DNA from 4 places in the Zoogloea sp. JDB1 genome. Region 1 is predicted to be linked to each of the others. Evidence: predicted binding sites of a transcription regulator. Region 1 holds the regulator's gene; each other region holds the start of a gene.
The links. Region 1 encodes sigma-54, which starts transcription at its own class of promoters, with help from an activator protein. Its sites were predicted from a motif close to TGGCACGCTTNCTGCTNA; they were not measured.

Region 1 (2,196 bases):
GGCGAGCACTTCAGGCTCTGAGGCCCGATACGACTCATGAAGCCCAGCCTCCAGCTAAAACTCTCCCAGCATCTCGCGCTGACACCTCAGCTGCAGCAGTCCATCAAGCTGCTGCAGTTGTTGACCCTCGAACTCAACCAGGAGATCGAGAAGATCCTCCTGGAAAACCCCATGCTCGAGCGGGAAGAGCCCGAGGGCGACCTTGGCTCGAGCCGCGTCGAGGCCCCCGGCCCCGTGGCGCCGGCAGGCAGCGAAGCCGCGCACGAACGCGAGCAGGAGCAATCCCGGGAGTCGGAACGCGAGCGCGAACCGGACCATGATTTCGACAGCAGCGGCGAAGCCGGTGAATGGGCTGCAGCGGGCAGTGGTGGGCAACGCGACGACGATGACGAGACCGACTTCCAGGAGTTCCAGGCCGCCGTGCCGTCCCTGCGCGACCACCTGGACGCCCAGGTTGCGCTGACGCCGCTGTCCGACCGGGACCGGGCGCTGGTGCGCTTCCTCATCGAGGCCCTCGACGACGACGGCTACCTCAGCCAGGATCTGGCCGATCTGCTGCCGCTGCTGCCCCCCGAACTGGAAATCGAACTGGACGATCTCAAGATCGCCCTGCGCCAGATCCAGAGCCTGGACCCGGCCGGCATCGGCGCCCAGGACGTGGGCCAGTGTCTGGCCCTGCAGTTGCACACCCTGCCCCCCAGCGAGGCCCGTGAACTGGCCATCGCAATCGTCAGCGAGCATCTCGAACTGCTCGCCGCCCGCGACTTCCTGAAGATCAAGCGCGCACTGCGCTGCAGCGACGACACCCTGCGCGAAGCCCACGCCCTGATCCTCGGCCTCAACCCGCGCCCCGGTGCCCAGTTCTCCCAGGCCGACACCCGCTACGTGGTGCCCGACGTGGTGGTCCGCAAACAGCGCAGCAACTGGGTCGTCAGCCTCAACCCAGATGCGATGCCGCGTTTGCGCATCAACCAGCTGTATGCCCAGATCCTGCGCGACAACCGTGGCGCCAGCGGTTCCCTGTCCAGCCACCTGCAGGAGGCGCGCTGGCTGATCAAGAACGTGCAACAGCGTTTCGACACCATCCAGCGGGTTTCGCAAGCGATCGTTGACCGCCAGCGCCAGTTCTTCGATTATGGCGATGTGGCAATGCGACCGCTGACCCTGCGGGAAATTGCCGAACAACTGGATCTACACGAATCCACCGTTTCGCGGGTGACCACCCAAAAGTACATGGCCACACCGCGGGGCATTTTCGAGTTCAAGTATTTTTTCGGCAGTCACGTTGCCACCGACAGCGGTGGGGCTGCTTCCTCGACGGCGATTCGGGCGCTGATTCGCCAGCTCGTGGGAGCGGAAGACAAGAAGAAACCCTTGTCCGACGCCAAGATTGCCGAGTTGTTGGGCCAGCAGGGTATCGTCGTGGCTCGTCGGACAATTGCAAAATACCGCGAGTCCCTCGATATTCCGCCGGTCAGTCTGCGCAAAACCATCTGACAGAAAGGTAGCAACCATGAACCTCAACATCACGGGGCATCACGTCGAAGTTACGCCGGCCATCCGCGAGTACGTCACGAGCAAGCTGGACCGCGTGATCCGTCACTTCGACAACGTCACCAGCGTCGGCGTGATCCTCTCGGTGGAAAAGCTGCGTCAGAAGGCCGAAGTCACCGTGCACGTGCGCGGCAAGGACATCTACGTCGAGAACGAAGATGCCGACATGTACGCAGCCATCGACGGGCTGATCGACAAGCTTGATCGTCAGGTCCTGAAGTACAAGGACAAGACCAGCGACCACGGTCACGACTCCCTGAAGCAGCACCTCGCCGAGTCCTGATTCCCGGCGTCGAGTAATACCCTTTTCCCCGGGACCGTTGTGGCTATAATGCGCCCCAATTGACACAACGGCCCCGGCGGCCTCCGCCTCCGGATCTTCCTGAATCGCCTTTCACCGGCAACCTGTGTCGGCCCGTTCCGCACACGGGAGAGTCCTCGCATGAACCTCATCGCCAAACTTCTGCCGCCGACCAATGTAGTCGTCGGACTCGAGGCGAGCAGCAAGAAGCGCGCTTTCGAGCAAGCCGGCCTGCTGTTCGAGAACAACCACGGCATCGGCCGCAGCACCGTCTTCGACAGCCTGTTTGCCCGCGAGAAGCTCGGCTCGACCGGCCTCGGCCAGGGCATCGCCATTCCTCA
Region 2 (2,196 bases), 870 kb from region 1:
CCAGGCCGAGGGCCTTGAGGGTTTCCATCGCGGCCAGGCCATAGGGCGCCAGCTTGGGATTGGCAACCGACAGGTGTTCGAACCTGGCGGCCTTCAGCACCTCGCCCTTGTCGTCCACCACGCCGGCCTTCGGCGACCACAGCACCAGCTTGCCGATCGCGTAGGTGAAGCTGCTGCCCGCCACACCGTCGCCTTCCTTGACGAGCTTGGCGGGGGTTTCATCGTCGGCCGCCAGCAGCACCTGGAAGGGCGCACCGGACTTGATCTGGGCGTAGAACTTGCCCGTCGAGCCGAACACCAGCTGGGCCTTGTGGCCGGTGGCCTTTTCGAACTCGGCGGCGATCTTCTGCATCGGCGCGGTGAAGTTGGCAGCCACCGCCACCGAGACCTCGTCGGCCCTGGCCATCAGGGAGGTGCCGGCGAGGACGGCGAACAGGGCGAGCGAACGCAAGGACGATTTCATTGAAGGACTCCGGTCAGGTTGAAATTCAGTCGAAGACGGCGAGGATCACCGACGTGGCCTGGAAGACCGCGCAGGCCGGCGTGCCGATGGCGAGGCCGAGGTTGTCGATGCTGTCGTGGGTCACCACCGAGGTGACGGTGCGTCCGCCGGGCAAGGTGATCGTCACTTCCGAGCTCACCGGCCCTTCGTGGATGCGGCTGACCTCGCCCCACAGATGGTTGCGCGCCGTGGTGCGCGCCTGCGGGTCGGTGATCAGCAGCACCGACGGCGCCTTGACGAAGGCGTGCACGTCCTGCCCGATGCCCAGCTCCAGCGTCTCGGCGCTCTCGCGGGTGATCACCGCCACGATCTCGTTGGCATCGTCGAGGCGCACCCGCACCTCGAAGCTCACCTCGCCTTCGCGCAGGCCGCTGATCGTGCCGGCGAACTGGTTGCGCGCGCTGGTGCGCATCGACATGCGGCGCAGCAGGGTCTGGAACTGGCGCATGCTGCCCTCCCCGCCGTCGCCGAGGCGAGCCGACAGGCGGTCGATGGCCTCCTGGTATTCCTGCTCCACCGCCCGGTACATCGCGATGACCCGGCGGCCGTAGTCGGTGAGGTTGGTGCCGCCGCCATGCTTGCCGCCCACCGAACGCTCCACCAGCGGCGCCTCGGCCAGGTTGTTCATCGCGTCCACGGCGTCCCACGCCGCCTTGTAGGACAGCGGCACGGCCTTGGCGGCCTGGGAGATCGAGCCGTAGCGGTCGATGGCCTCCAGCAGGCGGATCCGCGTGTCACCGAGAAAAGTGCCGAACTCGGTATCGACTGTCAGCTTCCCGACAAGCTTGTGGTGAATGGTGCGGCGGGTTGTCATTATTGTTCCTATATATATCGATATACAACGGAGCGTACTGTACTCCAGCAAATAGCGGGCCACCAACCCGCAGCGCGGCACGGTTGAAAGGAATCGACGCCCTTGCGTAAGCTGGCGGCACCATCGCATGCTGGCACCTGCAGCCATCGTTTCCGGAGAACGTCCCATGAAGATCAGTGCGCGCAACGCCTTCGACGGCACCATCGACGCCATCACGCTCGGCACCATCAATTCCGAGGTGGACGTGGCGCTGCCCGGCGGCCTGAAGATCATCGCCACGGTCGCCAACGATGCGGTCAGGGAACTCAACCTCGCCGCCGGCACGCCGGTCCAGGCCTTCGTCAAGGCCTCGTCGGTGCTGCTCGTGGCCGGTGGCGCGGGCGCCAGCCTGTCGGCCCGCAACTGCCTGGACGGCACGATCTCGGCGATCACCGAAGGGCCGATCAGCACCGACGTGGCCCTCGCCCTCGGCAACGGGCAAATCGTCCACGCCACGATCACCCATGAAAGCTCGGTCGCCCTCGGCCTCAAAGTCGGCGCTCCGGCCACCGCCGCGTTCAAGGCCCCGTCGGTGATCCTCGGCCTCGTCGGCTGAGCGCACAGACACCGTTCCGCCTCCTTCCTTCGGCAAGCACCGCGACACACGCGGCAAGAGCTGCAGCACTCCGCCGTGGCACCCTATATGCACTCAAATACAGCGAACGCCCAATCGAAGTGCATTTTGACAGCTTATTTGCGCATCAATCGGCGCCCAGGTTTCTCCTCTCTGCAAGCCGACCGTCTCTTTGCCTCACAGGCTTTCAAGAAAAGCCAGCAGTGCTCGACGCTCCTTCGCCGGCAACGCCGCGAAACGCCGGCTCGCCACCTTCGCCTCACCGTC
Region 3 (2,196 bases), 2.4 Mb from region 1:
GCTGCGGATCGCCTCGTCCTGTTCGACGTGGAGCCCGGGCGGGCCAGCCTCGTCGGCATCGGAGAGTTCATCAAGGCGGAAATGAAGGGCAGCAACAAGGACAAGGGGCTACCGCGGGAACTGCAGGGGGTGGCCCACCTGCCGTCGCAACCCTACGCCCCCGCGCCCGAGGACATATTGCCCCCACCGGACAAACCGCCGGAAGACAAGGTGATCGCCAAGCTGGACTTCCTGAAGGGCTGCGCTGCGGTCTATGCAGCATCCATCGGCGCATCGTCGATACGCCGCCTGATGGCCCTCGACGTGCAACCGATCATCGTGGACAACGGCCACGAGATCATGGACTTGCTGAACGAGGTCAGCTTTGCGCTGCATTACGGCGGACTGGCCTGGGTGGACCGCGCCGTGGCACGGCAGGAGAAATCACCCGAGTGCTTCGACAGCCTTGCCGACGGAACGTGGGACGTGGAGTCAACCGCCCTCAACCCGACAGTCATTCATCAACTGATCACCTCAATGGACGATTTAGCCTGACCGGTCTTCCCGCGGGGGGCGTGCCATCCACCGCAACAGGGGAGCGCTCGGAGCCTTGCCGGATAAATGGACTCTTGGGTTGTCCATTTATCCGGCCTTTTTCATTTCAGGCTCCGATGCTTTTTGCGCTGCTTGCACAGAGGCGAACACCGGTTGGACGGCGTTGTACTCAAACGAACGGTTTTATTTCCGGAAATTGAATTTCCAATTCAGAAGGGCGCGAAAATAAAAGGAAAAAGCAATTAAAGAATAATGGCATGCCCCTTGCTGAGCAATTTGCGCCAGTCTTCATTCAATCAAAAGGGGTAATAGAAATGAGCAAGAAACTGCGTCAATGCGCCATTTACGGCAAGGGCGGTATCGGCAAATCCACCACCACCCAGAACCTGGTCGCCGCGCTCGCAGAGGCCGGCAAGCGGGTACTGATCGTCGGCTGCGACCCGAAGGCCGACTCCACCCGCCTGATCCTCCACAGCAAGGCCCAGACGACGGTGATGCACCTGGCCGCCGAGGCTGGCTCGGTGGAGGACCTGGAGCTCGACGACGTGCTGCAGACCGGCTTCGGCGATGTGAAATGCGTTGAATCCGGTGGCCCGGAGCCCGGCGTCGGCTGCGCCGGCCGTGGTGTGATCACCGCCATCAACTTCCTGGAAGAAGAAGGCGCCTACGACGAAGACCTGGACTTCGTGTTCTACGACGTGCTCGGCGACGTGGTGTGTGGCGGCTTCGCCATGCCCATCCGCGAGAACAAGGCTCAGGAAATCTACATCGTCTGCTCCGGCGAAATGATGGCCATGTACGCCGCCAACAACATCGCCAAGGGCATCGTGAAGTACGCCAACTCCGGCAGCGTGCGTCTGGGCGGACTGATCTGCAACAGCCGCAAGACCGACCGTGAAGACGAGCTGATCATGGCCCTGGCCGAGCGCCTGGGCACCCAGATGATCCACTTCGTGCCGCGCGACAACGTCGTGCAGCACGCCGAAATCCGCCGCATGACCGTCATCGAGTACGACCCGACCGCGAAGCAGGCCGACGAGTACCGCGCGCTGGCCCGCAAGGTGATCGACAACACCAAGCTGGTGATCCCGACGCCGCTGGAAATGGACGGCCTCGAAGAACTGCTGATGGAGTTCGGGATCATGGAGCAGGAAGACGAGTCCATCGTCGGCAAGACCGCCGCTGAACTGGCCGTCGCCTGAGGCCCGTTCCGCCCACCCTGTCCGGCAGGCACGGGGGCTACTGCCCCCGAATGCCGCGCCGGACCGCAGCCTGGAGTTCGCCATGGCCATGATGATCGATCCGGATGCCTGCAGCCTGTGCGGCGACTGCAAGCCGGTGTGCCCGACCCGCTCGGTGCTGAAGAAGAGCGGCGTCTATTCCATCAACCCCGAAACCTGCACCGAATGCGATGGCGATCCGGCCTGCCTCGCCGAATGCGCGTCCGGCGCCATTACGCCGCTGTAGGCCGCGGTATGACGTCCAGACTTTCGGCGGAGCTCGCGCTGCGCATCGGCCTGGCGGCCCGCGCGTTACCGGGTGTGCCGGTGGCCGACGCGGTTCAAACCCTGATCGCGCTACTGGGGTTTCCGCTGACCGACCGCAAGCTCCGCTCGCTGACAGTGGCGCAATTGCGGGCCGCACCCGGCGGACGCCTCCCGC
Region 4 (2,196 bases), 2.2 Mb from region 1:
GCCTCTATCGCGGCCATTGCCGGAAACCGATATCAGGTATGCCAGATCCGCGGCACCTCTGCCTTGCGACCGACCAGCGCCGGGCGCAGCGCCGCCCACAGGGCCACGAACCAGGCCCGCGCCGGCTCGGCGGCCGGCCCCAGGTAACGCGCCACCAGCAGGCCCGGCAGGCGCGTCACGCCGCCCTCGCCCACCGTCGGCAGCACCGCCCGGCAGGCCTCCAGCAGCGCCGCGTCGATGCCCTCCGCCGCCACCAGCAGCGTGCCGGCGACCGGCTGGCCACGCAGGCCGACCGGCGAATCGAGCAGGCGCGAACCGCCTTCGATGACGCCCTGCTCGCTCCAGATCAGCCGCCCGTCCCGCTCGATGCGCGAGGCCAGGCGCAGGCTGCCGGCGGTCAGCCGCTCGCCGGACGCAGTGCGGCCGAGGCACAGCAGGTCCAGCCCGACGAACACCGCGTCGCCCTGCAGGCGGACCGTGGTCTCGGTGAAGCCGCGCACCCGGTCGAAAACGATGCTCTCCTGCGGCAGCCATTCCAGCACGCCGCCCGCCGCCACCGAAAAATCCAGTCGCTGGGTGGCCAGCGGCCCCTGGCTGCGATACCACTTGCCGGCGCCGGGCGTGGTGACCAGCGCATGGGCGCCCTCGCCCACCTTCACCTGCACCGTCAGCGCGTCGCCCCCGGCAATGCCGGCCGGCGGATGCAGCAGCAGCGCATGGCACACCGCCGGCCCTTCCGGGTAGAGCGCCTTCTGCACCCGCAACGGGCCTTCGTGCAGGCGGTGGGCCAGGACCGTGCGACCGTCGGGCGTGGCGTCGAAGCCCAGTTCAAGGCGCGCGCGCCAGCTCAGGTGGTGGCCGGCGTCGGGGCGCGATGGCGCTTTCGATTCGGCGGGAGGACAGGGAGCGAGCGACATGGGCGTCAGATTAGCAAACGGTATGCCGGAGAAGCGCATGAATACAGGGTTTCGGGGCGAATGCCGGGTTTATGGCGCGAAACCCGGCGCTTGCGGGGCGCGGACTATGCACCAAAATGGTTGGCGTGTGGGGTCGCAGGCTTAGTCTATGGGGCTCGATGTCCGTATGCGCACCAAACAGGGGCATTTGTGGTGCTTTGCTGTATGGGTTTGAAGGTTTTCTGGGCGGATTTCCGTTGTTTTGCTTTACGTTGGCCGGGTCTCGCCCCGGCGGGCGACATCCTTTCTTGTCACACGACAAGAAAGGATGCAAAGAAACGTGCCCCGCTGCCGCGCCCCCTGCGGGGGTGCCCGAGCTCCGGGCGTGCCGGGCGGGGTCTGTGCCACCCAAAGTGGCTATGGCAGGCAGCCCCCTTCAGGAAAGGCGCGGCGAACTGCCGTGCCGGAGGAAACTGGTTCAGTACAAAGTAAGCAAGCCTCCCTCGGACTTGAACCAGCTCAACTCCCGGCCGAACTCTTTCAGCGCCGAGGGCAGTGGTCTCACCGCCGGAGGAAGCTGGCTCATCTCGGACGGGAGCTGACCCAGTACAAAGGTAAGCGAGCCTCCCTCGGACTTGAACCAGCTCAGCCCCCAGCCGAACTCTTTCAGCGCAGAGGGCAGTGGTCTCACCACCGGAGGGAGCGGGTTCATCTCGGACGGGAGCTGGCTCAGTACAAAGGTAAGCAAGCCTCCCTTGGACTTGAACCAGCTCAGCTCCCAGCCGAACTCTTTCAGCTCCGAGGGCAGTGCTCTCACCGCCGGAGGAAGCGGGTTCATCTCGGACGGGAGCTCGCCCAGTACAAAGGCAAGTAAGCCTCCCTCGGACTTGAACCAGCTAAGCCCCAGCCTCAGCAAACGCTCGGAGCCTCCCCACAGCCCGTCCTGAACCGCCGAGCAGCACAGCGGCAGGCGGGGTAGTCCGGCGCGGCTGTCTGAGGAGGCGAAGCCGACGAGTTCCGCGCCGGCCGCCTGCTGCGAGCAGCGCAGGGAAGTCGGCCGCAACGCGGACGACCGGTGAAGCACGGGTCGCCTTCTTTGCCTTCTTTCTTGGCGACGCAAGAAAGAAGGTCGCCCGCCGGGGCGAGTCCCGGCCAATCCAAGGCTCAGCCACGGAAAGCCTCCCGGCAAGGGCAAATGGCTCCACCCGTGCTGGGCGAATGAATTCGCCCCCACAGAGGTGCGGCGTCGTCAAACCGACAACATCTCCCTCACCTTGTGAGCCTCCATTTCATCCCCCCG

Region 2: a site for sigma-54 is predicted at 1,361-1,378, ahead of AC1PPK_RS09715 (TOBE domain-containing protein). Genes of this name have one in related genera too.
Region 3: a site for sigma-54 is predicted at 788-805, ahead of nifH (nitrogenase iron protein). Genes of this name have one in related genera too.
Region 4: a site for sigma-54 is predicted at 928-945, ahead of AC1PPK_RS21570 (urease accessory protein UreD). Genes of this name have one in related genera too.

The regions. Positions count from the first base shown of each region.
Region 1 covers NZ_CM161496.1:1,298,326-1,300,521, reverse strand. The annotation lists gene lptB (LPS export ABC transporter ATP-binding protein) at 1-21, shown strand, start outside; gene AC1PPK_RS05700 (RNA polymerase factor sigma-54) at 37-1,497, shown strand; gene hpf (ribosome hibernation-promoting factor, HPF/YfiA family) at 1,514-1,837, shown strand; gene ptsN (PTS IIA-like nitrogen regulatory protein PtsN) at 1,997-2,196, shown strand, end outside.
Region 2 covers NZ_CM161496.1:2,164,577-2,166,772, reverse strand. The annotation lists gene modA (molybdate ABC transporter substrate-binding protein) at 1-463, opposite strand, end outside; gene AC1PPK_RS09715 (TOBE domain-containing protein) at 489-1,316, opposite strand; gene AC1PPK_RS09710 (TOBE domain-containing protein) at 1,483-1,911, shown strand; gene AC1PPK_RS09705 (di-heme oxidoreductase family protein) at 2,107-2,196, opposite strand, start outside.
Region 3 covers NZ_CM161496.1:3,730,850-3,733,045, reverse strand. The annotation lists gene AC1PPK_RS16890 (NifB/NifX family molybdenum-iron cluster-binding protein) at 1-534, shown strand, start outside; gene nifH (nitrogenase iron protein) at 849-1,736, shown strand; gene AC1PPK_RS16880 (4Fe-4S dicluster domain-containing protein) at 1,819-2,001, shown strand; gene AC1PPK_RS16875 (dinitrogenase iron-molybdenum cofactor N-terminal domain-containing protein) at 2,010-2,196, shown strand, end outside.
Region 4 covers NZ_CM161496.1:4,744,655-4,746,850, forward strand. The annotation lists gene AC1PPK_RS21570 (urease accessory protein UreD) at 33-917, opposite strand; gene AC1PPK_RS21575 (hypothetical protein) at 1,375-1,980, opposite strand; gene urtE (urea ABC transporter ATP-binding subunit UrtE) at 2,146-2,196, opposite strand, start outside.